Linked DNA regions of Kitasatospora sp. NBC_00315. Each later gene encodes a partner of the first gene's protein in a complex. Links are inferred from orthologs where the notes say so. Each region holds a gene or a part of one and is shown in the gene's direction. Other genes may lie near its edges. The genes, in order: OG823_RS09130 and smc.

Evidence for each region.
Region 2: the proteins of OG823_RS09130 (region 1) and smc are in contact, whole or in part, in a crystal structure (PDB 3ZGX), measured with the Bacillus subtilis proteins. The link is inferred for Kitasatospora sp. NBC_00315 from one-to-one orthologs.

What each region holds. Positions count from the first base shown.
Region 1 is NZ_CP108025.1:2,303,262-2,317,685, reverse strand. Bases 6,257-9,034 are described here. They hold OG823_RS09130 (ScpA family protein), read left to right. Parts: upstream 6,257-7,068; coding sequence 7,069-8,001; downstream 8,002-9,034. Other genes in these bases: OG823_RS09125 (SMC-Scp complex subunit ScpB), read left to right, coding at 8,499-9,034; OG823_RS09135 (hypothetical protein), read left to right, coding at 6,276-6,806. In the rest of the region: OG823_RS09160 (CTP synthase), read left to right, coding at 1-41; OG823_RS09155 (NUDIX domain-containing protein), read left to right, coding at 137-784; OG823_RS09150 (AAA family ATPase), read left to right, coding at 989-3,286; ald (alanine dehydrogenase), read left to right, coding at 3,545-4,663; OG823_RS09140 (ParA family protein), read left to right, coding at 5,176-6,234; more of OG823_RS09125, read left to right, coding at 9,035-9,092; OG823_RS09115 (helix-turn-helix domain-containing protein), read left to right, coding at 11,191-12,171; OG823_RS09110 (DUF952 domain-containing protein), read right to left, coding at 12,218-12,580; OG823_RS09105 (mucoidy inhibitor MuiA family protein), read right to left, coding at 12,661-14,205; OG823_RS09100 (DUF4139 domain-containing protein), read right to left, coding at 14,208-14,424. UniProt on the Bacillus subtilis protein: Participates in chromosomal partition during cell division. May act via the formation of a condensin-like complex containing Smc and ScpB that pull DNA away from mid-cell into both cell halves.
Region 2 is NZ_CP108025.1:2,891,070-2,906,839, reverse strand. What follows is about bases 5,938-10,061. They hold smc (chromosome segregation protein SMC), read left to right. Parts: upstream 5,938-6,246; coding sequence 6,247-9,861; downstream 9,862-10,061. Outside these bases: rnc (ribonuclease III), read left to right, coding at 1-104; mutM (bifunctional DNA-formamidopyrimidine glycosylase/DNA-(apurinic or apyrimidinic site) lyase), read left to right, coding at 221-1,090; OG823_RS11545 (hypothetical protein), read right to left, coding at 1,133-2,050; OG823_RS11540 (hypothetical protein), read left to right, coding at 2,403-3,794; OG823_RS11535 (CAP domain-containing protein), read right to left, coding at 3,946-4,821; OG823_RS11530 (acylphosphatase), read left to right, coding at 4,969-5,262; OG823_RS11525 (hypothetical protein), read left to right, coding at 5,734-5,937; signal recognition particle-docking protein FtsY, read left to right, coding at 10,134-11,330; OG823_RS11510 (bifunctional DNA primase/polymerase), read right to left, coding at 11,462-12,181; OG823_RS11505 (hypothetical protein), read left to right, coding at 12,837-14,291; OG823_RS11500 (ammonium transporter), read left to right, coding at 14,602-15,770. UniProt on the Bacillus subtilis protein: Required for chromosome condensation and partitioning.

The sequences.
Region 1 (14,424 bases):
GGCTGGTGGCCGCGGCCATCAAGATCAAGACGGCCGAGTAGGACCCGACGCGCCACGGAGCGGCGGTCGTGCGGACATCCGCGCGGCCGCCGTTCGGCGTAGGTTAGTGTCGTACTGACGAAAAGGGGAGAGTGCGATGACAGACGCAGGCCGGCCCATCCACGACGACGCCGAGCAGTGGCGCGTCCTGCACAGCGAGGAGCCGTTCCGCGGCCGGGTGACGGGGGTGCGCACCGACGAGGTGGTGATGCCGGACGGCTCCAGCGCCCGCCGCGACTACCAGGTCCACCCGGGGTCGGTCGCCATCCTCGCCCTCGACGAGCAGCAGCGGGTGCTGGTCGTGCGCCAGTACCGCCACCCCGTCCACCAGCGCCTGTGGGAGCTGCCCGCCGGGCTGCTCGACGTGCCCGGCGAGAATCCGCTGCACGCCGCCCAGCGCGAGCTGTACGAGGAGGCGCACTGCACGGCGGGGCGGTGGAGACTCCTGGTCGACATCTACACCTCGCCCGGCAGCTCGGACGAGGCACTGCGGATCTTCCTGGCCACCGACCTCGCGGCCGCCGAGGGCGAGCGCTACGAGGCGCACGGCGAGGAGCTGGAGATCGAGGTGGCCCGGGTGCCGCTCGACGACGTGGTCGCCCTGGCCCTGGCCGGCGAGCTGCACAACCCGACCCTGGTGACCGGCTCGCTGGCACTGCAGGCCGCACTGCGCTCCGACGGCGGCACGGACGCGCTGCGCCCGGCCGACGCGCCCTGGCCGGCCAGGCCGTTCGACCTCGACTGAACCCGGCGGGGGGCCGGCACCCCGGTCGGGCGGCCCCGGGGGCCCTCGTTGATCCACAGGGGTGATTTACCGGTTCGTACGACCGGATGTCACCCCCGCTGCGCCGTACGGTCGAACTACGCTTCGCTGACAGTGGCCCATGACGGGCCGGCTCCGCTGAGTGACAGGTCGGGAGTGGCGCTGGTGGCGAGGAAGACGGCGACGATGGACGCACGGCCGACCCCGGACGGCGCCGTGGACCGGTTGCCCGCCGGGCCCTCCGTGTTCGCCGGACGGCGCACCGAACTCGCCGCGCTGCGGGCCGCCGCGGCCCGGCCGGCCGCCGGCCGCAGCCCCGTCCTGGTGCTGGCCGGCCGGCCCGGCTCCGGCCGCACCACCCTCGCCGTGCGGTTCGCCCGGGAGGTCGCCGCCGACTACCCCGACGGAGTCCTCTACGCCCGCCTCTCCGCCCCCGACGGCGGCCGGGTGCCGCCCGGCCAGGTCGCCCGCAGGCTGCTGGAGCAGCTCGGCGGAACGGTCGACGCGGTGCTGCTCCCCGGCGTCGGGGCGGACGGCCGCGACGATCCCGCCTGCGTGCGGCTGCGGGCCGCGCTGGCCGGGCGCCGGGTGCTGCTGATGCTGGACGACGTCAAGGACGCCGGGCAGCTCTGGCCGCTCCTCGCGGACGAGCCGGGCTGCCTGGTCGTGGCGACGACGGCCGGCCCGCTCACCGGGATCGAGGACATCGACCCCTGCATTCTCGGCGGCCTGGAGCAACAGACCTCGGTCGCCCTGCTCGGGGAGCTGGTCGGCGGGAACCGGATCGGCTGCGACCCGGTCGGCGGCGCCGACCTCGCCGAGGCCTGCGCCTCCCGGCCGGCCGCGCTGCGCCTGATGGCGGGGTGGCTGCGGAGCAACCCCGAGGCGGCGGTCACCGACGCGGCCCGCGAACTGGCCCGCGCCACCGGCGAGGCGGCTCCCCCCGGTGGCGGGGTCCCCGGCGCGAAGGGCGCGCGAGGCGCCCGTGGCGCGGGCCGGAAGCGCGGGGACGGCCGGCGCGGTGACGGCCCCGGCGGTGGTGACGGCCCCGGCGGGGGCGCCCCGGGTGTGGACGGCCGCCGTGGAGCGGACGAGGGCGGGACGGCCGGCTCGCGCGGTGGGCCCGGCGGCGAGGGCGACGCTCCCGGCGCCGCGCCGGGGCCCGCGGGCGTGGGCGGTAGGAACGGCGAGGACGGCAAGGACGGTGCGGGTGGCCGGCGGGGCGGGGGCGGGCCCCGGCCGGCGCCGGGCAGCACGGCCCCCACGGCGCCGACGGGCAGCACGGCCCCGGCGGCGCCCGCGGCCCCGGCGGACCCCGGGGCCGCCGGGCGGCAGCCGGGCGCGGAGCGCCCCGCTGCCGAGGAGCCGGCCGAGAGCTGGACACCGCCGGCCCCGGGACCGGCCGAGCCGGTGCCCGTCCCCGACAACGACCCGCTGATCGGCGCCTTCGGCCTGCTCTACGCCACGCTGCCGACCGCCCAGGCGCGGATGCTGCGCACCCTGACCCTCGCCCCGGCCCAGATCGCCGACCTGCGGACGGCCTCCGCACTGGTCGGCTGCCCGGCGCCGGAGGCGGCCGCCGCGCTGGCCGCGCTCGCCGCGCTGGAACTTCTCGGCGAGGAGCCGCCGGCCGAGGACGGCACCCCGCGCTACCGGGTGCCCGGCCGGCTCTACCCCCGGCTGGTCCAGCTGCGGGAGGCCACCGACCGCCCGGCCGAGACCGAGTTGGCGCGGGCCCGGCTGCTGGAGCGGCTCGTCCGGCTGGTCGACTCGGCCCGGGCGCTGCTCGACCCGGCCGACGGGCCCGGACCGGATCCGCTGCCGGGGCCGCTGCGCCTGCGCAGCGCCGCCCAGGCCCGGCAGTGGCTGCTGGGCGAGCGGGACCTGCTGCTCGGCGCGGTGGCCGACGCGGTCGGCCAGGGAGATCTGGACGGCACGGCCGGGAGGCTGGTCACCGCCCTGCTCCGGGCCCTGCCGCTGACCGGCGCCCCCGCGCCCGCGGACCTGCACCAGCTGCACGCGTCGGTGCTGCGGGTCGCCGAGCGCAACGGCTCGCCCCGTCGGGCGGCCGCCGCGCTGCTGAACATGGCCGGCCTGCAGGCCGCGGCCGGCCACTGGGAGCAGGCGTCGATCCGCTACCGGGAGGCCCTGGAGCACGCCCGGGCGGCGGCGGACGAACCCGCCTGCGCGCGCGCCCTGGAGGGCGCGGCCGGCTGCCACCGCGCCCTCGGGGACCCGGTGCGCGCCGCCGACGCGTACGGGCGCGCACTCGGGCTGCGACAGGCCCTCGGCGATCACCCCGCGCAGGCCCGGCTGTTCGCCCGGGTGGCCGAGGCGCACACCGCCCAGCGCCGTTTCGAGGAGGCGGAGCGGGAGTACCGGGCGTCCCTGGCGGTGCTGCGCCGGCTCGGCGACGAGCAGGGCCGGCAGGCGGTCACGGTCGCTCTGGAGCAGCTGCGGGCCCAGGTCGATGGCGGCTGGTAGCGCGTGGCTTCGGAGTAATGCCGGAGATGCCGTTTTTGGACGGTATTGGTAGGTAATCCAAGATGCAAGCCTACGAACCTGCCAATGTCTCCCGCTGATTAATCCACTTTGGAAGGCTGACACGCCGACTGGGCTTCATTACACTCGAACCTAGTCGCGCAGTGAACTGTGCCCCGGTGTCGTCCGGAGGCTTCCCGTGCGCGTCGCCCACCGGTCTTCCCCCGGTTGGGACCACAGGCAAGAGGGACGTGTTTAGCCGTGACCAAGGTCGGCATCCCCCGCGAGGTCAAGAACCACGAGTACCGCGTGGCCATCACGCCCGCCGGCGTGCATGAGCTGGTCCGTAACGGACACGAGGTCTACATCGAGGACAACGCCGGTCTCGGCTCCTCGATCCCCAACGAGGAGTACGTGGCCGCCGGTGCCACCATCCTCCCCACCGCCGACGAGGTGTGGGCCACCGCCGACCTGCTGCTGAAGGTCAAGGAGCCCATCGCCTCCGAGTACCACCGGCTGCGCAAGGGCCAGACCCTCTTCACCTACCTGCACCTGGCGGCCGACCGGGCCGGCACCGACGCGCTGCTCGCGTCCGGCACCACCGCCATCGCGTACGAGACGGTGCAGCTCGCCAACGGCGCCCTGCCGCTGCTCGCCCCGATGTCCGAGGTCGCGGGCCGGCTCGCCCCGCAGGTCGGCTCGTACCACCTGATGCGCCCGGCCGGCGGCCGCGGCACGCTGCCCGGCGGTGTGCCCGGCACCCACCCGGCGAAGGCCGTGGTCATCGGCGGCGGCGTCTCGGGCTGGCACGCGGCCACCATCGCCATCGGCATGGGCTACGACGTGACCCTGCTCGACCGCGACATCAACAAGCTGCGCGAGGCCGACAAGATCTTCGGCACGAAGATCAAGGCCATCGCCTCCAACGCGTTCGAGCTGGAGAAGGCCGTCCTCGACGCCGACCTGGTGATCGGCGCCGTCCTGATCCCCGGTGCCAAGGCCCCCAAGCTCGTCACCAACGAGCTGGTCTCCCGGATGAAGCCGGGCTCCGTGCTCGTCGACATCGCGATCGACCAGGGCGGCTGCTTCGAGGACTCGCGTCCCACCACGCACGACGCGCCGACCTTCCAGGTCCACAACTCGGTCTTCTACTGCGTGGCGAACATGCCGGGCGCCGTCCCGAACACCTCCACGTACGCGCTGACCAACGCCACGCTGCCGTACATCGTGGAGCTGGCCAACCGCGGCTGGAAGGACGCCCTGCGCCGTGACCCGGCGCTGGCCACCGGCCTGAACGCGCACGAGGGCCAGATCACCTTCGCGGGTGTGGCCGAGGCCTTCGGCCTGGAGTCCGTCTCCCTGGACAGCGTGCTCGCCTGACACTCCCTCAGCCAGGCCCGCCCTCCCGCAGGGGCGGGTCGTCGGCCCCCGACCCGCTCCCCTCGGGCCGGGGGCTTCGGCATGCCCTGGGGACCGGCCCCGGGGCATGCCGGCAGGTGGGCTCCGGAGCGGGTGGCGGACCACCGCGGAGCGGGGTCGGAGGGTAGCCGGACGGTCACCGGCCGGGTGTCGTCAATCTCTGTGGGTCGCGTCACCCGACCGCAGAAACGTTAGGGTCGAGAGGCCGCCCATCCCTTGACAGCGGGTGGCCCGATAGTCGACACATCCTGCCCACTACCGTGGATTGTGTTGCTGCGAATGCCTTGAACGGCCTAGAGTCGCAAACCGTCGGCATGCTGCCACGCTGACGAATCGACATAGAGTCCTGGATGCCCAAGGAGGTAAGACGACTTGTGAATGAGTCGACATTTGCTCCCGGGGGTGGTCAGCCAGGACTGGCGGGGCACACCGCCGGACAGCCGAGTGAGGGGCCCGGGGCCCGCCAGGCCACCGTGGGCTCGGTCGAGGTCGGCTCGGTCGCGGTCCGCACCTTCGAGGCGCGCCAGGCCGCCGCACCGGTCACCGACTACGACGCCGACCTGCCGTCACACGGGCTGGTCTACGGCGAGTTCGCCTACGGCGCCTACGACGACCCGGACGCCGAGTACGAGCCCGACCCCGAGTACGCCGCCACCCTGGCCCCCGACGCCGCGCGTCAGCGCCGCGAGCGGGTCGGCCCCACCGGCCGGCCGCTGCCCTACTTCCCGATCCCGGCGCCGCTGGCCGAGCACGGCCCCGCGCAGATCATCGCGATGTGCAACCAGAAGGGCGGCGTCGGCAAGACCACGTCGACCATCAACCTGGGAGCCGCGCTGGCCGAGTACGGCCGCCGGGTGCTGCTGGTCGACTTCGACCCGCAGGGCGCCCTCTCCGTCGGCCTCGGGGTCAACCCGATGGAGCTCGACGTCACCGTCTACAACCTCCTCATGGAGCGCGGGCTGACGGCCGATGAGGTGCTGCTCAAGACCGCCGTGCCCGGCATGGACCTGCTGCCCTCCAACATCGACCTGTCGGCCGCCGAGGTGCAGCTGGTCAGCGAGGTGGCCCGGGAGTCCGCGCTCGCGCGGGCGCTCAGGCCGCTGCTGCCCGACTACGACTTCGTCATCATCGACTGCCAGCCCTCGCTGGGTCTGCTGACGGTCAATGCCCTGACGGCCGCTCACAGCGTCATCGTCCCGCTGGAGTGCGAGTTCTTCGCGCTGCGCGGGGTGGCGCTGCTGACCGAGACGATCGAGAAGGTCTGCGAGCGGCTCAACCCCGAGCTGCGCCTGGACGGCATCCTCGCCACCATGTACGACTCCCGCACGGTGCACAGCCGTGAGGTGCTCGCGCGGGTGGTCGAGGCGTTCGGCGAGCACGTCTTCCACACCGTCATCGGCCGTACCGTCCGGTTCCCGGAGACCACCGTCGCCGGTGAGCCGATCACGACGTACGCGACCAACTCGGTCGGCGCCGCCGCCTACCGCCAGCTCGCCAGGGAGGTGCTCGACCGGTGCCGCCCCGCCGAGTGAGTCTCCCGGGTGCCGACGAGCTGTTCCGGACCACCGGGGGGATGGCCCTCTCGCCCTCCCTCGGCCGGTCGGCCGAGGCGCCCAGGGCGGAGACCGCACGGGACGTCAACGGAACCGAGCACGCCGACCGGGACGCCCGTGCCGGCCGTTCCGGCCCCGAGCAGCACCCCGGAGACCGGCCCGGTGTCCCGGCGCCGGCCCAGGGCCCGCGGGGCCAGGGCGCGCCGGGCCCGACCCTGCCCGCCCAGGGCCCGGGCCAGGCCGGCGCGCAGGCCCGTCAGCACGGCACGGCCGAGGACCAGGGCGGCGCCGACCCCGCCCGGCGCGCCCGGTCGCGCAGCCGGGCCCCACGGCGGCCCAGCGGCCGCGAGCGGCACGACGAGAAGATCACCGTGTACGTGTCCGCCGAGGAACTGATGGATCTCGAACACGCCAGGCTGGTGCTGCGCGGCGAGCACGGCCTCGCCGTCGACCGCGGCCGGATCGTCCGGGAGGCCATCGCGGTCGTCCTGGCCGACCTGGAGCAGCGCGGTGAGGCCAGCATCCTGGTCCGGCGGCTGCGCGGGCGCTGAGCGGCCCGCACCGGGCCGCGCACCGGGCCGCGCACCGGCGGACGGAGGCCGTGCGCCGGGCGGCGGAACGACCTCCCGGTAGGACGGCGTAACGGTCCCGTGGGAGGCGGCGGACCCGACGGGCGGGAAACGGCCGGACCGGGATCGGGCCCCGGGTACGTCGGCGGCGGACGGCCGCCGGGCGGGAGCCGGGTCGGCCGCGGCGGCGTGTCGCCGCCCCCTGACCGGGCCGGGCGGCGTGGTCGGGTGAAGATGGACCGTCATGCCGAGCACGAACGAGATCCCCACCGCCGTCGCCACCGCTGACCCCGCCGCACCGACCGCACCGGAACGGGACGGGCGCTTCCGGGTGCGGCTGGACAACTTCGAGGGCCCGTTCGACCTGCTGCTCGGCCTGATCGCCAAGCACCGGATGGACGTCACCGAGGTGGCCCTCTCCCGGGTCACCGACGAGTTCGTCGCCCACATCCGCGCGATGGGCCCCGACTGGGATCTCGACGCCGCGACCGAGTTCCTGGTCGTCGCCGCCACCCTGCTGGACCTCAAGGCGGCCCGGCTGCTGCCCGGGGCCGAGGTCGAGGACGAGGAGGACCTCGCCCTGCTGGAGGCCCGCGACCTGCTCTTCGCCCGACTGCTCCAGTACCGCGCCTACAAGCGCGCCGCCGCCGTGTTCGGCGAGCGCTGGGCCGCCGAGCTGCTGCACCACCCCCGGCGGGCGGGCCTGGAGCCGCGGCACACGCGGCTGCTGCCGGAGGTCGTCCTCGGCATCGGGCCGCAGGAGCTGGCCCGGCTGGCGGCGAAGGCGATGACCCCGCGACCGGCGCCGGTCGTCCACATCGACCACATCCACGCCCCGCCGGTCAGCGTGCGGGAGCAGGCGGCCCTGGTGGTGGAGCTGCTCAGCTCGCTCGGTGAGGCCTCGTTCCAGCAGCTGGTCGCCGACGCGCCCGACGACCTCGTCGTGGTCGCGCGGTTCCTCGCCCTGCTGGAGCTCTACCGCGAGCGGGTGCTCGCGTTCGAGCAGCCGCAGGCGCTGGGGGAGCTGCTGGTGCGCTGGGTGGCGCCGGCGGACCGGACGGGCGTCGAGGTGACGGACGAGTTCGACCGGCCGCCCGGCGAACCGGAGCAACGTACCCGCACGGACGTCCGCGAGGACGCCCGCACGGACGCCCGCAAGGACGGAGGCCCGCGATGACCGCGCCCGAGACCCCGCGCCACGACGAGCGGCGCCGGGAGGACCGTCCCGGTCCGGACACCCCGGCCGGGGAGCGACCGCCCCGGGACCGCCCCGGACAGCCCGCCGGGGAGCCGGCCCTCCCGGGCGCCCGGAAGCCGCCCCGGCGGCCACTGGGGCTCCCGGGGCGTCCCCGCACCCAGGAGTGGCAGGATCCCGCTCACGACGCCGGGACGGGCCCCTGGGAGGCCGTGGCGCCGGTCCGTGAGCCCGCGCCCCCGGTCCGTGAGCCCGGTGAGCCCGCGGAGTCGCCCGAGGAGGGCGGGACCGGCGGCAGGCTGCCGCACCAGAGCGACCCGGCGCAGGGCGACCCGGTGCAGGGCGACCGGCCGGCCGGTCCGCCGGTCGCTGACCACCGGCCGGGGCCGGCCGGGCGCCGGGAGCCGCTGGAGCCCGCCGGGGCGGCCGGGGCGGACCGGGCGCAGACCCCGCTGAAGCCCGCGCTGGAGGCGATCCTCATGGTCGTCGAGGAGCCGGTCGCCGAAGCGCACCTGGCCGACGTGCTGGAGTACCCCCGGGCCGAGGTCGCCCTCGCGCTGCGCGAACTCGCGGCCGAGTACACCGCGCAGGGCCGCGGTTTCGACCTCCGCCCGGTGGCCGGAGGCTGGCGCTACTACAGTCGGGCGGCCTGCGAACCGGCCGTCGAGAGGTTCGTCCTGGACGGCCGGCAGGCCAGGCTGACCCAGGCCGCACTGGAGACCCTGGCGGTCATCGCCTACCGGCAGCCGGTGTCCAGATCGCGGGTATCGGCCGTCCGTGGTGTGAACTGTGACGGCGTGATGCGTACCCTGGTACAGCGAGGACTGGTGCACGAGGCCGGGTCCGAGCCCGAAACAGGTGCGATCCTGTATCGGACGACGAACTACTTCCTGGAACGGATGGGGCTGCGCGGCTTGGACGAGCTGCCGGAGCTCGCGCCCTTCCTGCCCGAGGTCGACGACGTGGAAGCGGAGTCCCTGGAGGGCACGACGATCGCGGATGCGGTCGCCGCCGCTGCCGCGCAATCTGCGGACCGCAGCGGTGAGGCCGGTCAGGCTGCGTCTGATCGGTAGGGGGCGGTGAGGTCGGCCGAGACGACTTGCACATCCCAGACGGAATCGACGTACGGACTTTTTGATGCGTAGCAGTGGCAACGACAGGAACAGCGGCGGCGGCGGCAGCCGAGGCGGACAGGGCGGGGGCCGCGGAGGCCAGCAGGGCGGTGGCCAGGGTGGCAGCCGTGGTGGTTCGTACGGCGGCGGCTCCGGCGGCGGTTCGTACGGGGGCGGCGGTTCGCGCGGTGGCTCCGGTGGTGGTTCGTACGGGGGCGGCGGTTCGCGCGGTGGCTCCGGTGGTGGTTCGTACGGCGGCGGCTCCGGTGGCGGCCAGGGCGGGAGCCGTGGCGGCTCCTACGGCGGCGGCTCCGGCGGCAGCGGTGGCGGCTCGTACGGTGGTTCCGGGGGCGGCGGTTCGCGTGGCGGCTCCGGTGGTGGTTCGTACGGGGGCGGCGGTTCGCGCGGTGGCTCCGGTGGTGGTTCGTACGGCGGCGGCTCCGGTGGCGGCTCCGGTGGTGGTTCGTACGGCGGCGGCTCCGGTGGTGGTTCGTACGGGGGCGGCGGTTCGCGCGGTGGCTCCGGTGGTGGTTCGTACGGCGGCGGCTCCGGTGGCGGCCAGGGCGGGAGCCGTGGCGGCTCCTACGGCGGCGGCAGCGGTGGCGGCGGTTCGTACGGTCGCGGTGGCTCCGGTGGTGGCGGTTCTCGCGGTGGCTCCGGCGGTGGTTCGTACGGTGGTGGCGGTTCGCGTGGTGGCTCCGGCGGTGGTTCGTACGGTCGGGACGACCGGCGCGACGATCGTGGCAGGGACAGCGGCCGGGACAACCGGGACAGCCGGGGCGACCGCCGCGACGACCGCCCGCAGTACCCGGACCGTCCGCTGCGCCCCGAGGAGCGCAAGTACGACCGCCCCGAGTTCGGCTCCGGCGGTCACTACGGCGCCCGCAAGGCACTCCCGCAGAGCCAGCGTCCGCGCACCCAGGCACCGCGCAAGGAGGGCCAGGGCGCTCCGGGCGACCCGCGCCGTCAGCCGCAGCGCTCCCGCGAGCTGCAGGCCAAGATCGAGGACGCGGTGCTGGCCCGGCACGACAAGCCGGCCGTGAAGCTCCCGAAGACCTTCGACGAGCCCGAGGGCGAGCGCCTGCAGAAGGTGCTGGCGCGGGCCGGCATGGGCAGCCGCCGGGCGTGCGAGGAACTGGTCACCCAGGGCCGGGTCATGGTCAACGGCAAGCTGGTGACCGAGCAGGGCAAGCGGGTCGACGCCCAGCACGACGAGATCAAGGTCGACGGCCTGACCGTCGCCACCCAGTCGTACCTGTTCTTCGCGCTCAACAAGCCGGCCGGCGTGGTCTCCACCATGGAGGACCCCGACGGGCGCCAGTGCCTGGGCGACTACGTGACCAACCGGGAGACCCGGCTGTTCCACGTGGGCCGGCTGGACACCGAGACCGAGGGCATCATCCTGCTCACCAACCACGGTGAGCTGGCCCACCGCCTCACCCACCCCAAGTACGGCGTGACCAAGACGTACATGGCGGCGATCCAGGGCCCGATCCCGCGTGACCTGGGCAAGATCCTCGCCCAGGGCATCGAGCTGGAGGACGGCTTCGCCCGTGCCGACAGCTTCAAGGTGCTCTCGAACGTCGGCAAGAACTACCTGGTCGAGGTGACCCTGCACGAGGGCCGCAAGCACATCGTCCGCCGGATGCTCGCCGAGGCGGGCTACCCGGTCGAGAAGCTGGTCCGCACCCACTTCGGCCCGATCGCCCTGGGCGACCAGAAGTCCGGCTGGCTGCGCCGCCTGACCAACCCCGAGGTCGGCCAGCTGATGCACGAGGTCGGCCTGTAGGGCCCGGCTGAGACGCGGCGGCGTACCGGCAGAACCGACGGTTCTGCTCATACCTGCTGATGAGGGCCTCCCCGCTGAACGGCGGGGAGGCCCTCTCGCGTTCCGGGAGTTCGGTGTGAACCTGGCCGCACCGCCTTGTCAGCCGGATGATCCGTGGCAGAGGATTGCCATCGAGGAACGACCCGCCGGGTGGCGGGACTGCGCCACGGGGGACTGCACCACACGGGACCGCGCCCAGGGCGGGGCGCAGTGGCGAAGGGGAGGGGCGTCGTGTCGGAAGCACTCAGCGCGTTGGGTCTGGCAGAGCCGGACGGTCGGATCTACACGGCGCTGGTGGCCAACCCGCAGTCCACGGCGGAGGATCTGGCCGAGCAGTGCGGCCTGACCCTCCAGCAGAGCGGCCGGGCCCTCGACCGGCTGGCGCAGCACGGGATGGCCACCCGTGCGCCGGTGGACCGCCAGCGCTTCCTGCCGGTCGCCCCCGACGTCGCCATCGGTACCCTGATCGGCCACCGCGAGGCCGAACTGCGCCATGCCCGGGCCGAGATGCACCGGTTGATGGACGCCTTCCGGGAGGCCTCCCGCTACACCGACCCGGCGCACTCGGTGGAGGTGCTGACCGGCGGCGAGGCGATCGCGCAGCGGCTGGAGCACATCACCGAGACCAGCCAGTACCAGGTGCGCGGCTTCGACTGCCCCCCGTACATCCAGGATCCGGTCGCCGACAACCCCGTCCAGCGGCGGCGGCTCAAGGAGGGCCTGCGCCTGCGGACCATCTACGACCGGGAGGCGGTCGCCTGGCCCGGCCGGCTGGAGAAGAACATCCTGGTCGGCGTCGAGGACGGCGAGGAGGCCCGGGTGCGGCCGGTCCTCCCGATGAAGATGATCATGTCCGACGACCGGATGGCGATCGTCCCGATCAGCGTCGGCGACAGCGTCCTGGACGCCGCCTACGTGATCCATCCCTCCGCGCTGCTCCAGGCCCTGGACACGCTGTTCGAGGCGGAGTGGGAACGCGCCATCCAGCTCCAGGCGGCGATCGGCACCGCCGACGGCTCGCTGGAGCCGGAGACCGACCACCGCAAACTGCTCGGCCTGCTCGCGGCCGGCCTCACCGACGAGTCCATCGCCCGCTCGCTCGGCTGGAGCGCCCGCACCACCCAGCGCCGGCTGCAGAGCCTGATGCGCGAGCTGGGCGCCACCACCCGCTTCCAGGCCGGGATGGCGGCCCGCGAACGCGGCTGGCTGTGACGGGCCGGGCCCTCCCGTCCCGGGGGGCGGGCCCGGGCCCGACGCCTCAGCTCCAGGGCAGCAGGCTCGCCCAGCGTCCGTCCGGGCCGCGTTCGACCTTCTCCAGACCGACCACAGCGCTGCGGTTCAGCCGGCCGTACACGTGCGGGAAGAGGACGCCGGGCGTCGCACCCGGCGGCGGGGCACCGTCCGGGGCCTCCCACTTGATCATCGGCTCCACCAGCGACTCCTCGACCAGCAGCACCATGAGCGGGCCGGGGGAGTCGGCGAAGAAGGCGTTGGCCACCGCGAGCGCCGTCCGCTCGTCCGCCGCGCAGTGGATGAACCCGTCGGTCAGCAGCGACGCGGTGGCGTACGGCCGCCCGGGGTCGGTGAGCCAGTCGTCCAGGGGTGCGAGGTGCAGGATCATCCTCCAGTTCTACCCCGAGCGGCTGTCCCAACCGGCCCCGGACGGCGGTACGCCGCGTGGTGTCACCGGCCGTCCGGGTGTCAGAGCCCCGCGACCCGGGCCGACGAGGAGATCTCGTACACCAGCGTGACGATCCGCCGGCCCCCCGGTGCCATGGGGAGGTCCCATCTGACGATGCCGTCGGCGTCGACGGCGTCCGGCGACGGCGTGCAGCTCTCCTTGCGGAGCCTCACCTCCACCGCCGACACCTCCGAGACCGGGATCCGCTCGCGGACCGTCACCACCCGGGTGTCGTGCTCCTGCGGGCCGGAGAACCGCGAGACGTACAGCCGGACCGTCCGGGTGGACGTCTGGCGCTGGGTGATCCCGGCGGTGGAGCCGTGCTCCTCGCTCTCGCGCACCACGCGGTAGTCGTCCGAACTGCCGAAGGCCAGCTCGGCGCCGGCTCCGGCCGCGGTGAACGCCAGCTCGCCGCGCCCGGTGAAGCCGCTCTCCCTGACCAGCTCCACCGGCCCGGCCAGCAACGCGTGACCGGCCTCGTTGCGGAACCTGACCACCTGGGTGACCAGCGGCGACAGCTCCGGCGCGCAGGCGTACTCGCTGCCGGCCGCCGCGCTGAAGGCGCCCAGCGGCACCCGGTGCGCCCGGCCGTCCGAGGGCACGGTGGCCGGCGCCGGGGCGGGCAGCACCCGGACCTCGCCGCCGTCGTCGACGCCCGGCACGGCGGCCGACGGGCCGAGCGTGCTGACCGCCTCCTCACGCAGCTCGACCTCGACCGTGCGGCGCTCCTCGGCGCTGCGCTCGCGCAGCGTCAGACGGTCCTCGCTGAGCCGGGGCGGATCGCCGGCGAGCGCGGACCGGGCGGTGGAGAGCGTGAGCCGTACGTCCGTCCAGTCCTCGCCGGTGCGCTGCCAGACCACCGCCTCCGACTCCAGGCGCAGCGAGCCGCCGGACAGGGTCGCCCGGTACGAGGGCCGCCAGAGCGCACAGGGAACGAGGTGGGTGACCGTCAGGGCTGCGGGGCCGGCCTCGGCGGCCTCGACCGTGAGCTCCAGATGGGCGGTGAGCTCGGCGGGCTCCTCCTCGGCCAGGTCGAGCGCCGTGCGGGCCTGCTCACGCTCCTGTTCCAGTACGCCCAGTCGCGAACGGGCGGCCCGCAGCTCCTCGCCCCGGCTCTCCCGGTCGGCGTCCACCCGGTCCAGCTCACGTGCCCAGCGCACCCGCTCGACCTCGCCGCGGCCGGCGCCCTCGCCGATCTCCCGCAGCAGGTCGGCGGCGAGCTGCGCCAGCAGCGCGAGCCGGGCCTCCAGCCGCTCGCGCAGACCGCCGTCGTCCCGGATCCGCTCGTCCAGCTCGTGCAGGCGGTGGCGCAGCGGCGAGTCCGCCGGGCCGGGCGACCGGGGGGTACGTGGTGTCCAGGCGCGCACCACCCGTACGTCCAGGACCCGGACGCCGTCCCGCCCGCTCCGCGCCCGCAGCGTCCGGTCCACGGTCAACGCGGTGACCGGGCCGAGCCGCAGGCGCTGGACACCGGCCGTCAGTGCGACCTCGGCGGTGCGGGTCACCTGGCTGCGGTCCTCCAGGCAGGTCACCGCGGTGACCGGGAACTCGATCAGGGAAGTCATGGTCAGTTCCTCCGGTTTCCGCCGACGATGGCCTTGCCGGCCGGGATTCTGATCTCGTAGCCGCCGGCCAGCTCGGCGCTGCCGCCCGCGGGCAGCTCGACCCGCCACAGCCGGCTGCTCGCCGGGACGCCGTCGGACGGTTCGTCCGGCGCCTGCCAGCCGCCCCGCTCGTCGATCCTGATCTCGGCCTCGGTGGGCACCGGTACGCGTTCGCGCACC
Region 2 (15,770 bases), 590 kb from region 1 along the record:
GTGGCGTGGGACGCTCGAAGAAGGAAGCCGAGCAGAAGGCCGCCGAGAGCGCCTGGCGCGCGATCAAGGCCAAGTACGCGGACAGCCTGCCCGGCGACGCCTGAGCCCCGAGCCCCCGGTGGCCCGGCCCGCGGCGATCGGCCTCGGGTCCACCGGGCGCCGAGTACCGCCCCCTGAGCCCGCTCACGGGTCCGACGAACCGCGACGGCCGGAGGACGCCATGCCCGAACTTCCCGAGGTGGAGGTCGTCCGGCGCGGGCTGGCCGACTGGGTGGCGGACCGCACCGTCGCCGAGGTCCAGGTGCTGCACCCGCGCGCCGTCCGCCGGCAGCCGGCCGGGGCCGCCGACTTCACGGCCCGCCTCACCGGCACCACCCTCGGCGGGGCCCGGCGGCGCGGCAAGTACCTCTGGGTGCCCCTGACCGGCACCGGCACGGGTTTCTCGCTGATCGGCCACCTCGGGATGAGCGGTCAGCTCCTCGTCCAGGACCCGTCCGCGCCCGACGAGACCCACCTGCGCGTGCGCCTGCGTTTCACCGACGGCGGACGCGAACTGCGCTTCGTGGACCAGCGGACGTTCGGCGGCCTCGCCGTCGAGGAGGCGCAGGAGGGGGACTCGGAGGGCACCCCGGTCTCCATCGCGCACATCGCCCGTGACCCGCTGGACCCGCGCTTCGACGACGGCGCCTTCATCGCCGCGCTGCGGGCCAAGCGCACCACCGTCAAGCGGGCGCTGCTCGACCAGACCCTGATCAGCGGCGTCGGCAACATCTACGCCGACGAGGCGCTCTGGCGCGCCCGGCTGCACTACGACCGGCCGACCGCCGCCCTCACCCGTCCGCAGGGCGTCCTGCTGCTCGCGCACGCCCGCGAGGTGATGAACGCGGCGCTGGCCGTCGGCGGCACCAGCTTCGACAGTCTCTACGTCAACGTGAACGGTCAGAGCGGCTACTTCTCCCGCGACCTGGACGCCTACGGGCGCGAGGGCGAGCCCTGCGGCCGCTGCGGGACCCCGATCCGCCGTGCGGCCTGGATGAACCGCTCCAGCTACTTCTGCCCGCGCTGCCAGCCCGTCCCGCGCCCGCGCTGACCGGCTGCGGCAGGGCGCCGCGCCGACCGCGGCCGCCGGAGGTCAGTGCTCGCTGAGCGCCGCCGCCTGCGGGTCGGCGTCGATCTCCTGCTCGCTCTCCCCGAAGTGGGCCACGCAGACGGCCGAGACCACCGCGAGGACGAATCCGAAGGCGGCCAGCCAGCCCAGGCCGTCCCGTGCGGAGTCGCCCAGCCAGACGACGCCGACCACGCCGGGCACGACCGTCTCGCCGACGACCAGGGCGGCCGTCGCGCCGTTGACCGAGCCGGTCTGCAGCGCGACCGTGTGCAGGTACATCCCGCCGAGGCCGCCGATCAGGATCGCGTACAGGGCGGGGTCGCTCAGCAGCTCGCCGAGCGCGAACGGGTCGAGGCCGTCCAGGATCCGCACGCCGACGCCCAGGGCGCCGAACCCCAGGCCGGAGAGCAGACCCGCCGCGATCGCGGCGCCCGCGCCGAGCCGGCGTACGAGCAGGCTGCCGCCGGCGATCAGGACGACCGAGACGCCCAGCAGCCACCAGTGCACCGCCGCCGCGACGTCGTGGCCGCCCTCCGGCCCGGCGGCCACCGCCAACAGGACCAGGGCCGCGCAGAGGACGCCGATCGACGCCCACTCCGGACGCTTGAGCCGGAGGCCCAGCAGCCTGACGCTCAGCAGCGCCGTGACGACCAGATTCGCGCTGATGACCGTCTGGGAGAGGAACAGCGGGAGCAGCCGCGCGGACAGGGCCCCCAGCAGGAACCCGACGAAGTCGAGCACCGTGCCGAGGATGAACTCCCAGGTGACAACGGCCTTCGCGGTCGAGGCGAGGCTCGGGCCGCCGTGCTCGGTGATTCCGGCCTCGCGGCCCCGCGCGGCGGCCTCCTCACGCGCGGAGCGGCGGGAGCCGACGGCCTGGAGGACGGAGCCGGTGCCGTAGCAGACCGAGGCTCCGACAGCGGTCACGAGGCCGATGAACACCACATGCTCCGATCGGGAGAGAGGGAGGTTGAGAAGGAGGCAGGGGGACTGACGTGCGGGGAGTGACGTGCGGGGGAGTGCGAGGTATGCGCGGGCGGCCGGGACGTGGCCGGTACGGCGGGCGGACAGGCACCACTATGCCCGGTCGCGGTGGTGGCGCGGCCCGCCCGGGGCGACGGACGGGCAGCGTGCGGCCCGGGTCCCGCGGCCCGGGTCCCGCGGCCCGGGTCCCGCCGCGCGGCGCGCTGCGCCCCGGGCGATCGGAGCGCGGCGCTCACGCGCCCGTCCCGGACCGGGCTCGGCGGGCGGCCAGGGGTGAAGGGCCCGGGGCCGGGGCGGTAGCGTCGGTGCCATGAGACCACTTGCTCGACGTTCCCCGGCCGCCGGGCCCGCGGCCCTGGTGGCGGTGCTGCTCGGGCTGCTGCTCCTGCTGGCCCCGGCAGCCTCCGCGGCGGGCGGCCTGGACGCCGCCACCTCGGCCCTCAAGCAGAGCCAGGTCTTCGTCGACCCGGCGATGGAGGGCCGGTTCAGCCGGAGCCAGGCCGACGCCCTGGCGGCGAGGATCAAGGCCGCCGACAAGCCGGTGTTCGTGGCGGTCGTGCCGGCCACCGACGACTACGCGGCCCGGACGGTCTTCGAGGACCTGCGGACCAAGGTCGGCATCGTGGGCACCTACGCGATCTGGCGCGGCGACCGGTTCCTGGCCCGTTCGGACCGGGCCGCGCTCGCCCCGGCCACGGCCGACAAGATCGCCGGTGCGGCCCTGCGCTCCCACCCGGGCGACGTCAACGGCACCGTCACCGACTTCGTCGACCAGGCCCTGCCGCAGGTCAAGGGCCACGGGGTGGCCTCCTCCGGGGGCGGCGTCCCGGTGGCCGCGATCGTCGTCCCACTCGCGCTGCTGGCGCTGGCCGGCGGCGGTGTCCTGCTGCTGTTCCGGCGCGCCGGGAAGCGCAAGGAGGAGCGGCGCCGGGCCGAGCTCGACCAGCTGCGCCGGGTCGTCGACGAGGACATCACGGCCTTCGGCGAGGAGCTCGACCGGCTCGACTTCAGCCCCGGCGCCCCGGACGCGGACGACGCCCAGCGCGGTGACTACACGCAGGGACTGGACTCGTACGAGCGCGCCAAGCGCACCATGGACGAGGCGAAGGGTCCGGAGGACGTCACGGCGGTCACCGAGGCGCTGGAGGGCGGCCGCTTCGCCCTGGCCACGCTGGCGGCCAGGCGCGAGGGGCGGCCGCTGCCCGAGCGCCGTCCGCCGTGCTTCTTCGACCCCCGGCACGGCCCGTCCGTGCAGGACACCGAGTGGGCGCCGGGCGGCGGCGCCACCCGTCCCGTCCCGGTCTGCGCGGCGGACGCCGTCCGGCTCGCCTCCGGCCAGGAACCGGACATCCGTACGGTCGCGACCGAGCACGGTCCGCAGCCGTACTGGAACGCCGGCCCGGCCTACGGCCCGTGGGCGGGCGGCTACTTCGGCGGGTACGGGGGCGGCGGGCTGCTGCCGGGCCTGCTGGTCGGCACCATGCTCGGCTCGATGACGGGCGGTGGCCAGGCCTGGGGCACGCCCGGCCAGCACGGCGGTTTCGACGGCGACCAGGACGGTGGCGATGTCGACGGCGGCGACTTCTCCGGTGGGGACTTCGATTCCCAGGACTTCGGCGGCTTCGACGGCGGCGGTGGCGATTTCGGCGGCGGTGGCGGCTTCGACGGCGGCGGTGGAGGGGATTTCGGCGGCGGATTCTGAGCGCTGACCGGCGCGCCCGCCGGCGACGGGCGAAGACTGCGGCGCGGCCCCGGGGTACGGGAGCCGCGCCGCAGGCGCGTCGAGGCGCGACGGTTCAGGCGTGACGGTTCAGAGGTGACCGTTCAGGGGTGACGTAGGTCGGCGGCGCCGCTCAGAAGCCGAAGTCCTGTGTCCACCAGGGCCCGCCCGACCCCTGGTGGACGCCCACACCCAGCGTGGTGAAGTTGCAGTTCAGGATATTGGCGCGGTGGCCCGGGCTGTTCATCCAGGCGGTCATCACCGCCTCGGGGGTGGCCTGGCCCCGGGCGATGTTCTCGCCGCCGAGGTTGGAGATGCCGGCCGCCTTGGCGCGGTCCCACGGAGTGTGGCCGTCCGGGTCGGTGTGGTCGAAGAAGCCACGGGCGGCCATGTCGTCGCTGAACGCCTGTGCCAGCGCGTCCAGTCGCGCGTCGGCGGTCACCGGCCCGCAGCCGGCCTGCGCGCGCTGCTCGTTGACCAGGGAGAGGACGGCCGCGGCGGGGCCGGCGGCCTTCTTGGCCGGGCTTGCGGAGGGCGAGGTCTTCGCGGTGGCGCTCGGACGGGGCGTGGTGGTGGTGGCGGTGGGCGACGGTGCTGCGGCGGTGGCCGTCGGGGTGGCCGTGGGCGAGGCGGTGGGCGAGGCCGTCGCGGAGGGGGAGGCCAGCGGTGAGCGGGCCTCGCCTCGGTCGGCCGCCGGCGAGGCGTCCCCGCGCGCCGAGCCGGACGGCGCGGACGCCCCGGCGTCGGCGGGCCCGCTGCTGCCGGCCGGCGGCAGGCCGCCCACGGTCAGGTCGCCCGCGGCCACGCTCATTCCCGGCGCCGGCAGGACCCCGCTGACCACGCCGCCGGCGCCGGCGGCGAGCGCGGTGGCGCAGATCGCGAGCAGTCCGCCCGTCCTGCGGCGCTTCTGACGGGCCGCCTTGGCGCGCCGGCGGTCGGCCCGGCCGGCGGGCTCCTGAGCGGGGGAGTACTCGGCTGCGGGCTGCGGACCGCGTGCGTGTCGTGCCATGGCGCTGGCCCCTCCCGAAACTGTGAGCGATCGGTGAGGACTCTAGGGCATACCGGCAGTGACGGGAGAGGATGGACGGAAAAGGAGAGGTGGGGGGAGTGTGGCCGCCGGGAGCGGCCGCCCGGTGGCCCGGATAGGGTCGTGGGCATGCATGGTCGTGACAGCAACGAACCCGTCCGGGCCACCGCATGGGTGCGCGGCAGGGTCCAGCAGGTGGGCTTCCGCTGGTGGACGCGGGCCCGGGCGCTGGAGATCGGCCTGACCGGTTATGCGAGCAACCTCGGCGACGGCCGGGTGCAGGTGGTGGCGGAGGGCCTGCCCGCCGACTGCGAGCGGCTGCTGGCCCTGCTGCGCGGCCCGGGCACTCCCGGGGCGGTCACCGGCGTGACCGAGATCTGGACGGCGACCGGCGACGGCTACGACGGCTTCGCGATCCGCTGAGCGGCCGGTGCGCCGGTCGGGCGCATCGGACGAATCGCCTGGCAGGACGCCGTTCGGCCGCTTCGGACGGGACCGCAAGGCGGACTGGGCCATTCCGTACGGAACTGCCGGTGTCGTGCGGTTGCCTTCCGGGCAGACTCGTGGTTGACTCCGCATCGAGCAGTGATCCACCGGCACGCACCGGTGGACCCCCGCCCGAGACCGCCCGGCGTGACTCCTCCGCCGTGCAGGTGACAGGGGCGCGGTAGCGTGCGGTGATCGTGTTGACCCGTTCCGTCTTTGGTGAGACGCTGGAAACCCGCGCACACGACCGCGTTTTCCCGGTAGGTGCATGCCCTCGTGAGCCCAGCTCACGGTGGCTGTTCCGTAGTGCCCAGCCAGCACTGCCGGTGGCGCGACGCGCGTGCGTCCCCCTTCCCCCTAGACCCATACCGCTCAGGTTCGGTCACTCAGCGTGGAGGACCACTCATCATGGCAAAGGCGCTTCTCGGGTACGTCGGCGGCCCCGACCCGCGAATGCTCACCGAGATGCGACGGCTGCAGCAGCGCGTTCAGGATCTGGAGTCCGAGCTCATTCGGATGCAGGCCGAGAACGACGCTCTCGCCGCTGTCGCTGACGAGCACTCGCTGCTCAGCAGCATCGATCTGGACCAGCGCGAGCCGGCACTCACCTGATCCCCGGTTGGCTCCGCTGATCGACGCCGTTGTGCACTGAGCTCCCGCAAGGGACGCAGCTTGCAAGGGACGCCCTGACCGGCGTCCCTTCGTCGTCTCCCGGCGCGCCAGGGCCGTCGCCGCACCGCTCTGCGCGTCGTCTCCGGCCCTGCGTCATCGCCCCCTGTCCGACCCCCTGCCGCTTAGGTTCCCCTCGGCCGCGCACCTGAAACCGTCCGGATGCCTGCCGTCCGCGGGCCTGAAACCGTCCGGCAGCCCGGCCGGATACAGTCGCCGGGGGGTCGGGCGAGTGACGAGGAGAGCCGGCGCGTGCACCTGAAGAGCCTGACCCTGCGCGGTTTCAAGTCCTTCGCCTCCGCCACCACGCTGCGCTTCGAGCCGGGCATCACCTGTGTGGTCGGCCCCAACGGCTCCGGCAAGTCCAACGTGGTGGACGCGCTGTCCTGGGTGATGGGCGAGCAGGGCGCCAAGTCGCTGCGCGGCGGCAAGATGGAGGACGTCATCTTCGCCGGGACGAGCGGGCGAAGCCCCCTCGGCCGGGCCGAGGTCAGCCTCACCATCGACAACACCGACGGCGCGCTGCCCATCGACTACGCCGAGGTGACGATCACCCGCACGATGTTCCGCAACGGCGGCAGCGAGTACGCGCTGAACGGGGACACCTGCCGCCTGCTCGACATCCAGGAGCTGCTCTCCGACTCCGGCATCGGCCGCGAGATGCACGTGATCGTGGGTCAGGGCCGACTGGACTCCGTGCTGCAGGCCGACCCGATGGGCCGCCGGGCCTTCATCGAGGAGGCGGCAGGCGTCCTCAAGCACCGCAAGCGCAAGGAGAAGGCGCTGCGCAAGCTGGACGCGATGCAGGTCAACCTCAACCGCGTCCAGGATCTCGTGGCCGAACTCCGTCGGCAGCTCGGGCCGCTCGGACGCCAGGCGAAGATCGCCCGGCGCGCGGCCGGGATCCAGGCCGACCTGCGCGACGCCAGGCTGCGGCTGCTGGCGGACGACCTGCTGACACTCCGCCACGCCGCCGAGGCCGAGATCGCGGACGAACTGGCGCTGCGCCGGCGCCGCTCGGTGGTGGAGCAGGAACTCGCCCGCGCCCAGCAGCGCGAAGCCGTCCTGGAGGCGCAGGTCCAGCAGCTCGGACCGCGCCTGGAGGAGGCCAGGCAGACCTGGTACCGGCTCTCCGCGTTGACCGAACGGGCCAGGGGAACCGTCGGCCTGGCCGAGGCCAGGGCCCGGCACGCGCTCAGCAGCGGCCTGGCGCAGGAGCGGCCCGGGCGCGACCCGCAGGAGCTGGAGCACGAGGCAGAGCGGGTCCGGGATGAGGAGAGCGAGCTCGCCGAGGCGCTGGAACAGGCGCGGTACGCGCTGGCCGAGGCGGTCGAGACCCGGGCCGAGCGGGAGCGTGAACTCCAGCAGGAGGAAAGCCGGTTGAAGGCCGCCGCGCGCGCCGTCGCGGACCGGCGCGAGGGTCTGGCCAGGCTGCAGGGGCAGGCAACCGCGGCCCGCTCGAAGGCGGCCGGCGTGCAGGCCGAGATCGGCCGCCTCGCCGAGGCCAGGGACGAGGCACTGGTGCGCGCCGAGGCCGCCCAGCAGGAGTTCCAGCAGCTCCAGGACGAGGTGGACGGCCTGGCGGAGCAGGACGACGAGCTGGAAGCCGGCCATCAGCGGGCCCGCGCCGCGCTCGGCGAACGGGAGCGTGAACTCGCCGCCGTCCGGGACGCGGTGGGCACCGCCGAGCGGGAGCGGGCCGCCGCCGCCGCCCGCCGGGAGGCGCTCGCCCTCGGGCTGCGCCGCAAGGACGGCAGCGGCGCGCTGCTCGCCGCCTCGGACCGGCTCGCCGGGCTGCTCGGGCCGGCCGCCGCACTGCTGAAGGTCGAAGCGGGACACGAGACGGCCGTCGCCGCGGCCCTCGGGGCGGCGGCGGACGCCGTCGCGGTGGACGGCCTGGACGCCGCCGCGCAGGCGCTGCGCCTGCTCCGCAAGGAGGACGCGGGCCGGGCCGCGCTGCTGATCGCGGGCCGGCCGCCGTACGACGGGCACCGGCAGCCGCCCGCCAGGCTGCCCGACGGTGCCCGCCGGGCCGCGGACCTGGTGGACGGCCCGGCCGCACTGCTGCCCGCGGTGCGGGCCCTGCTGGCCGGCGCCGTGGTGGTGGCCGGTCTGGAGGAGGCGCAGCAACTGGTGCGGGAGGAAAGCGAGGTGGTGGCCTACACGGCGGACGGCGACCGCCTGGGCGCGGGCTTCGCACAGGGTGGCTCGGCCGGTGCGCCGAGCCTGCTGGAGACCCGGGCCGCGGTGGAGGAGGCCGCCCACGCGATCGAGGAGCTGGACGCCCGGTGCGCGCAGCTGGCCGAGCGGCTCGCCGAGGCCGGCGGGCAGCGCCGGGAGGCGGTCGCCGAGGTGGAGCGACTGGCTCTGGGGGTCCGGCAGGCGGAGAAGGAGCGGGCCCGGGTGGCGGGCGCGTTGGGGCGGCTCGGCGGTCAGGCCAGGGCCGCGGTCGGCGAGGCGCAGCGGCTCGCCGCCTCGGCGGCCCGGGCCGAGGAGGGCGTGGAAGAGGCGCTGGCCGCGGCCGAGGAGTCGGCGCGGCGGCTCGCCGCGGTCGAGGAGTCGGCCGCGTCGGAGGAACAGGAGCCCGACGCCTGTGAACAGGCCCGGTTGACCGAGGAGTCCGCCCGGGCCCGGCAGGTCGAACTGGAGACCAGGTTGGCCGTGCGCACCCACGAGGAGCGGGTCCGGGGGCTGGCGGGCCGGGCCGACCAGCTGGAGCGCTCGGCGCGGGCCGAGCGGGAGGCCCGCGCGCGGGCGGCGGCCGGACGCCGGCGGGCCGAGCACGAGGGGGTTGTGGCGAACGCCGTCGCGGCCGGCGCCCGGCAGCTGCTCGCCTGCCTGGAGGTCTCGCTCTCCCGGGCCGACGCCGAGCGGGCGCAGGTGGAGCAGGACCGGGGCGACCGGGAGAGCGAACTGCGGGCCGGGCGCGAGCACGGACGCGAACTCAAGAGCGAACTGGACGCGCTGGTCGACGCCGGCCATCGCGACGAGGTGCTGCGCGCCGAGCAGCGGCTGCGGATCGAGCAGCTGGAGGCGAGGTCCCTGGAGGAGTTCGGGATCGAGGCCGGCGAACTGCTCGCCGGCTTCGGACCGGACCGGCCGGTACCGCCGTCCGTCCCGGAGGACGGGCAGGAGCCGGGCGCGCCCGGGCCGTACGTCCGGAGCGAGCAGGAGAAGCGACTGCGCGCCGCCGAGCGGGCGTACCAGCAGCTGGGCAGGGTCAATCCGCTGGCGCTGGAGGAGTTCGAGGCGCTGGAGGAGCGGCACTCGTTCCTGGGCGAGCAGTTGGACGACCTCAAGCGCAGCCGGCGCGACCTGCTGGAGATCGTCAAGGACGTCGATCTCAGGGTCGAGCAGCTGTTCACCGCCGCCTACCTGGACACGGCGGCGCAGTTCGAGGGCGTCTTCTCGCGGCTCTTCCCGGGCGGCGAGGGGCGGCTGGTGCTGACCGACCCCGACGACATGCTGACCACCGGGGTGGAGGTGGAGGCGCGTCCGCCGGGCAAGCGGGTCAAGCGGCTGTCCCTGCTCTCCGGCGGTGAGCGCTCCCTCACGGCGGTGGCCCTGCTGGTGTCGATCTTCAAGGCGCGGCCCAGCCCGTTCTACGTGATGGACGAGGTGGAGGCGGCGCTGGACGAGACCAACCTGCGCCGGCTGATCGCGATCATGGAGGAGCTGCGGGAGAGCTCCCAGCTGATCGTGATCACCCACCAGAAACTCACCATGGAATGCGCCGACGCGCTGTACGGCGTGACCATGAAGGGCGACGGGATCTCGCAGGTGATCAGCCAGCGGCTGCGGGCCGGCGTACCGGCCGCCGGCCGGGCCGGGGGAGAGCGCCGGGAGCCGGGGCCGGTCGCCCGCTGACCCCCGCCCGCCGGGCACCCGCCCCGGGCCGGGCGTGTGCCGCTTCCACGGGCCGGTCACCGATACTGGGAGCGTTGTGACTCCTCCCTCTCGCCCCGCGAGGGGGCTGCGCACCCTGCCACCGGAGGGCACTCCGACGGCGGCGGGCCACGACCGCTGCCGGACGGCACGGGCGGCGGCCGGGCAGTGAAGCGGCGGCGCTCCGGGCCGCCGGGCTAAGGATCACCAGTACTCCCGGCCTCACGGGCGGGCACCCAGCGAAGGAGTTTGATGTGGAATTCGTGATCCTTGCCGTGATCATCGCGGTGGCCGTCATCGGCGCGATCGCGGGTCTGGTCGTCGGCGGGAGGCGACGCAGGGAGCTGCCGCCGAAGGCCTCGGCGCCGGTCATCACGGCGCCGAAGGCGCCGACGGAACCCAGGCCCGAGCCCCAGGTCGGGGACGAGGCCGCCGCGCCGGTCGAGGAGCCGGTGCAGACCGTCGAGGAGGTCGAGCTCCCGCCGGTCGAGGAGGCCGAGCTCGCGCCGCCCCTGGAGATCCCCGAGCCGACCGCGGGCCGGCTGGTCCGGCTGCGTTCGCGGCTGTCCCGTTCGCAGAACTCCCTCGGCAAGGGCCTGCTCACGCTGCTCTCCCGCGAGCGTCTGGACGAGGACACCTGGGAGGAGATCGAGGAGACCCTGCTGATCGCCGACGTCGGCGTGAAGCCCACCCAGGAGCTGGTGGAGAGCCTGCGGACCAGGGTCAAGGTGCTCGGCACCCGGACCCCGGCCGAGCTGCGCGGCCTGCTGCACGAGGAGCTCGTCGGCCTGATCGGCGCGGACGTCGACCGTACGCTGCACACCGCCAAGCGCGCGGACGGCCGCCCGGCCGTCGTGCTGGTGGTCGGCGTCAACGGCGTCGGCAAGACCACGACCTCGGGCAAGCTCGGCCGGGTACTGGTGGCCGACGGCCGCAAGGTGGTGCTCGGCGCGGCCGACACCTTCCGGGCGGCCGCCGCCGACCAGCTGCAGACCTGGGGCGAGCGGGTCGGTGCGCGGACCGTGCGCGGCCCCGAGGGCGGCGACCCGGCCTCGGTCGCCTTCGACGCGGTCAAGGAGGGCATCGCCGAGGGCGCCGACACCGTCCTGGTGGACACCGCAGGCCGGCTGCACACCAAGACCGGCCTGATGGACGAGCTGGGCAAGGTCAAGCGGGTCGTCGAGAAGCACGGCCCGGTGGACGAGGTACTGCTCGTGCTCGACGCCACCACCGGCCAGAACGGGCTGGTGCAGGCCAGGGTCTTCGCCGAGGTCGTCGACATCACCGGCATCGTGCTGACCAAGCTGGACGGCACCGCCAAGGGCGGCATCGTGATCGCGGTGCAGCGGGAGCTGGGCGTCCCGGTCAAGCTGATCGGGCTGGGCGAGGGCGCGGACGACCTCGCGCCGTTCGAGCCCGCCGCGTTCGTCGACGCGCTGATCGGCGACTGACCGCCATCCGGTCCTGGGCCGAGGCCCGGGGCCGGCACCGAGGGCCGTTCTCCTGCGGGGGGAGCGGCCCTTCGCGGTTCCCCTGTGGGGGGAGTGGCCCTTCGCCGTTCACCGGCGCCGCGGCGCCCTGATCAGGACGCGATCCAGGCGGGCTCGGCGCTCCGCTCGCGGCTGCGATGACAGGCGTAGGCCAGGGTGCCGAGCAGCAGGCGGGCCTCCGGCGGACAGCTCGCGTTGTCCCGGGTCGGCCGGCGCAGCCAGCGGACCGGGCCGAGCCCCTCCAGGACGGTCGGCGGGGCGGCGACGTAGCTGCCCTCGCCGTGACAGGCGAGATCGAGCTCGGCGTCGTCCCAGCCCATCCGGTAGAGCAGGTCCGGCAGCATCCGGGCGGTGCCCGCCGCCACCAGGAACTGCAGGCGTCCGGTCGGCGCCGCCAGCACCGGGCCGACCTGGGTGCCCATCCGCTCCAGCCGGACCAGCGCCTGGAGGCCGGCCTGCTCCGGCACGTCCAGGGCGTCGAAGGCCCGGCCGGTGGGGAACAGCACGGCTCCCTCGGCGCCGCGCGCTCCGGCGAGCGGCCGCGGGGCGGAGCCGGTGGGCGGTTCGGCGCCGGTGGCGGGGTGCAGACCGGGCGCCGCGCAGCGGGCCGCGCCGCAGGGGCAGCCCGTCGGCGGACCGGAGCGGACCGCCGGGCGTGCGCCGCCGGGCGCCCGGCCGGTGGCGACCGCCCAGCCCCAGCGGCCGGTGTACTCGGCCGCAGCCTGGAACGCGGTGGCGCGGGTGCGACGCCGGGTGCCGCGCGGTGCGAGCCGCAGGTGTCCCAGCCGAAGATCGCCGAACAGGTTGTCCATGCCTCCCCCAACAGGTTCTCGTTGCCGGTGGTTACGGGATGGTGACGGTGCATCGATTGTCCGATGTGGTGCGCGTGGTGCGTGGACGGCGCGCAGAGGTCCGCGTGCGCCAGTTCGTCCGGTGTGATCCGGGGATCGCCCCCGCCGGCCGGGCGGCCGGGGGGATCCTCGGGGAGCGGGCCCGCCCGGGGGCCGGCCGGGCGGGCAAACTCCCGCGGGGCTCCTGCCGATTGCCGTACGGGTGGTGCTCCGGTGGTGACTTGGCGCCCTGCATATGCCGGGCGGCTCGGAGCATCCAGTGAACCGTGTGCTGACCGCCCACAGTTCACTCGTGGGGGTGGCGAAAGGTGGCGTTTCCCCGGCGATGCTCCCCCGGATGGTCGAAAGGGCGTTACGTTCAGCTCACCGGCCGCGACACCTCGTCCACTCCGGCCCGTCCCCGGAGGGGAGTTGGGGAGTCGACGAGTCGCTCGTGAGCGGTGGAACACCAGTACGGGAGCGGCGCGACACGGCGGCGCGAGGGCACCACGGGCACTGTGCGGGCACGGCAGCGCACGATCACCAACAGGTACGGCACGTCTAGGAAGCGCCCGCGACCGTCGGGCACCACGAGCGGGGCCCCGTGGGCGGGGCCGGGCGGGATGGGGACGTTCCCATGGCAGAGAAGCAACCCAACGAGAAGTTGACCTCGTGGTTCGGCCGAAGCGGCTGGTCCAAGGGCGAGTTGGCCCGGCAGGTCAACCGCCGGGCCCGCCAGATCGGGGCGCACCACGTCTCCACCGACACCTCACGGGTGCGCCGCTGGCTGGACGGCGAACAGCCGCGCGAGCCGATTCCGAAGATCATGTCGGAGCTGTTCTCCGAACGGTTCGGCTCGGTGGTCTCGGTGGAGGATCTCGGCCTGCGGGTGGCCGTCCCGGTCTCGACCGTCGGCGGCGGCGTCGACCTGCCGTGGAGCGCCCCGCAGACGGTCCAGCTGATCAGCGAGTACTCGCGCAGCGACCTGATGCTCAACCGGCGAGGCTTCCTGGGCACTTCGCTGGCCCTGACGGCCGGGGCCGCGCTGATCGAGCCGATGCAGCGCTGGCTGACCCCCGGCCCCGGCGGCGCGCCCACCCCGATCCTGGCCGCCGCCAACGGCGGCGAGCCGTTCAGCGGCCGGCTCTCCGAGCCCGAACTGGAGCTGCTGGAACAGACCACGGTCATGTTCCGCCAGTGGGACGCCCAGAACGGCGGAGGTCTGCGCCGCAAGGCCGTGGTCGGCCAACTGCACGAGGTCACCGACCTGCTGCAGGAGAGCTACCCCGAGCAGACCACCCGCAGGCTGTTCCGGCTCACCGCCGAACTCGCCCACCTCGCCGGCTGGATGTCCTACGACGTCGGCATGCACCCCAGCGCGCAGAAGTACTACGTGCTCGCGCTGCACGCCGCCAAGGAGGCGGGCGACCGTCCCTTCGGCGCGCTCATCCTCACCGACATGAGCCGCCAGATGATCCACCTCAACCGCGGCGAGGACGCCCTGGAGCTGATTCACCTCGCCCAGTACGGCAGCCGCGACTCCGCCACCCCCAAGCAGCAGTCCCTGCTGTACGCGATGGAGGCGCGCGCGTACTCGACGATCGGCGAGGTCAACCGCTGTGCCCGGGCCGTCCGGCTGGCGGAGGACACCTTCACCGACATCCGCGAGGGCGACAACGACCCGGACTGGCTGAAGTTCTTCTCGGCGGCCGAGCTCAACGCCGAGAACGCCCACTCCTACCGCGACCTCGCCTACCACTCCAGCCGGAGCGAGCTGTACGCCTCGATGGCGGCACCGGTGATGGAGCGGGCCGTCGACCTGTTCCGCCAGGACGAGGACCATGTCCGCTCGTACGCCTTCAACCTGGTCGGCATGGCCAGTGTGCACCTGCTGCAGAACGAGCCCGAGCAGGCCGCCGTGATGGCCGAGCAGGCGGTGGACATCGCCGCCAAGGTGCGCTCGGAGCGGCTGAACACCCGGGTCCGCAAGACCTCGGAGGCGGCCAACCGCACCTTCAGGGGAGTGCCCGGGGTCAGCCGGCTGGCCGACCGGGTGGTCCAGGAGATCCCGGAGTTCGCCTCGGCGGTCTGACCGCACGGATCCGGCCATCACCGGCCGTCCACCGAAACCGATCACCGACCGTGGGGGCCGCCGCCCCCACGGTCGGTGATCGTTTGAGCACTCCTCGTGCTGTGCGGCCGAACGGTAACCCATGTCCTGTCATGGCACGGCCGTAGTTCACGTCCGCGTAACCCGGGCGTTCACGTCGTCACGGCCGTGAAACACCCAGCCGCATCGGCCGAAACCCGCCTTCGACACTCTCCTTCTCATCGCCGACACCCCGGGTGGCACGGGACAGGTACCCACGGGTGGAGCGGCATTCATTCACGAGGAGACGCCGATGCCGGACGGCTTCAGCGCAGGCGATACCGCCTTTGTGCTCATCAGTGCGGCCCTGGTCATGTTGATGACCCCGGGCCTGGCCTTCTTCTACGGGGGCATGGTCAGGGTCAAGAGCACACTCAACATGCTGGTCATGAGCTTCATTTCGCTCGCGATCGTCAGCGTGCTCTGGGTTCTCTACGGCTACACCCTCAGCTTCGGCCCCGACGCCGGCGCCGGCCTGATCGGCAACCTCGACTTCCTGGGGATGCGCGGCATCGGCCTCAACCAGCTGACCGGCACCATCCCCACCACCACCTTCGCCGCCTTCCAGCTGATGTTCGCCATCATCACCCCCGCCCTGATCAGCGGCGCGATCGCGGACCGGGCCAAGTTCGGCGCCTGGGCCCTGTTCATCGCCCTCTGGGTGAGCGTGGTCTACTTCCCCGTCGCGCACTGGGTCTTCTTCTTCGACGGCGGCAACGGCGGCTGGCTCGGCGACCGCAACGGTGTGATCGACTTCGCCGGTGGCACCGCGGTCCACATCAACGCCGGTGTGGCGGGCCTCGCGCTCTGCCTGGTGCTCGGCAAGCGGGTCGGCTTCAAGCGTGACCCCATGCGCCCGCACAGCCTGCCGCTGGTGATGCTCGGTTCCGGTCTGCTGTGGTTCGGCTGGTTCGGCTTCAACGCGGGCTCGGCACTGGCCGCCAACGGCGTCGCGTCGATGGCCCTGATCAACACCCAGATCGCCACCGCCGCCGCGGTCCTCGGCTGGCTCGTCTACGAGAAGCTCAAGCACGGCGCGTTCACCACGCTGGGTGCCGCCTCGGGCGCCGTCGCCGGCCTGGTCGCCATCACCCCCGCCTGCGGCTCGGTCAGCCCGCTCGGCTCGATCGCGATCGGCCTGATCGCCGGCGCGGCCTGCGCCGCGGCGATCAGCCTCAAGTACCGCTTCGGCTTCGACGACTCGCTCGACGTGGTCGGCGTGCACGCCGTCGGCGGTGCGATCGGCTCGCTGCTCATCGGCCTCTTCGCCACCGGTGGCGTCGGCCAGACCGCCAAGGGCCTGTTCTACGGCGGCGGCCTCGACCAGCTCGGCAAGCAGGCGATGGGCGTGGCAGCGGTCGCGGTCTACTCCTTCGTGATGTCCTGGCTGCTCGGCACCGCGATCCACAAGACCATCGGCTT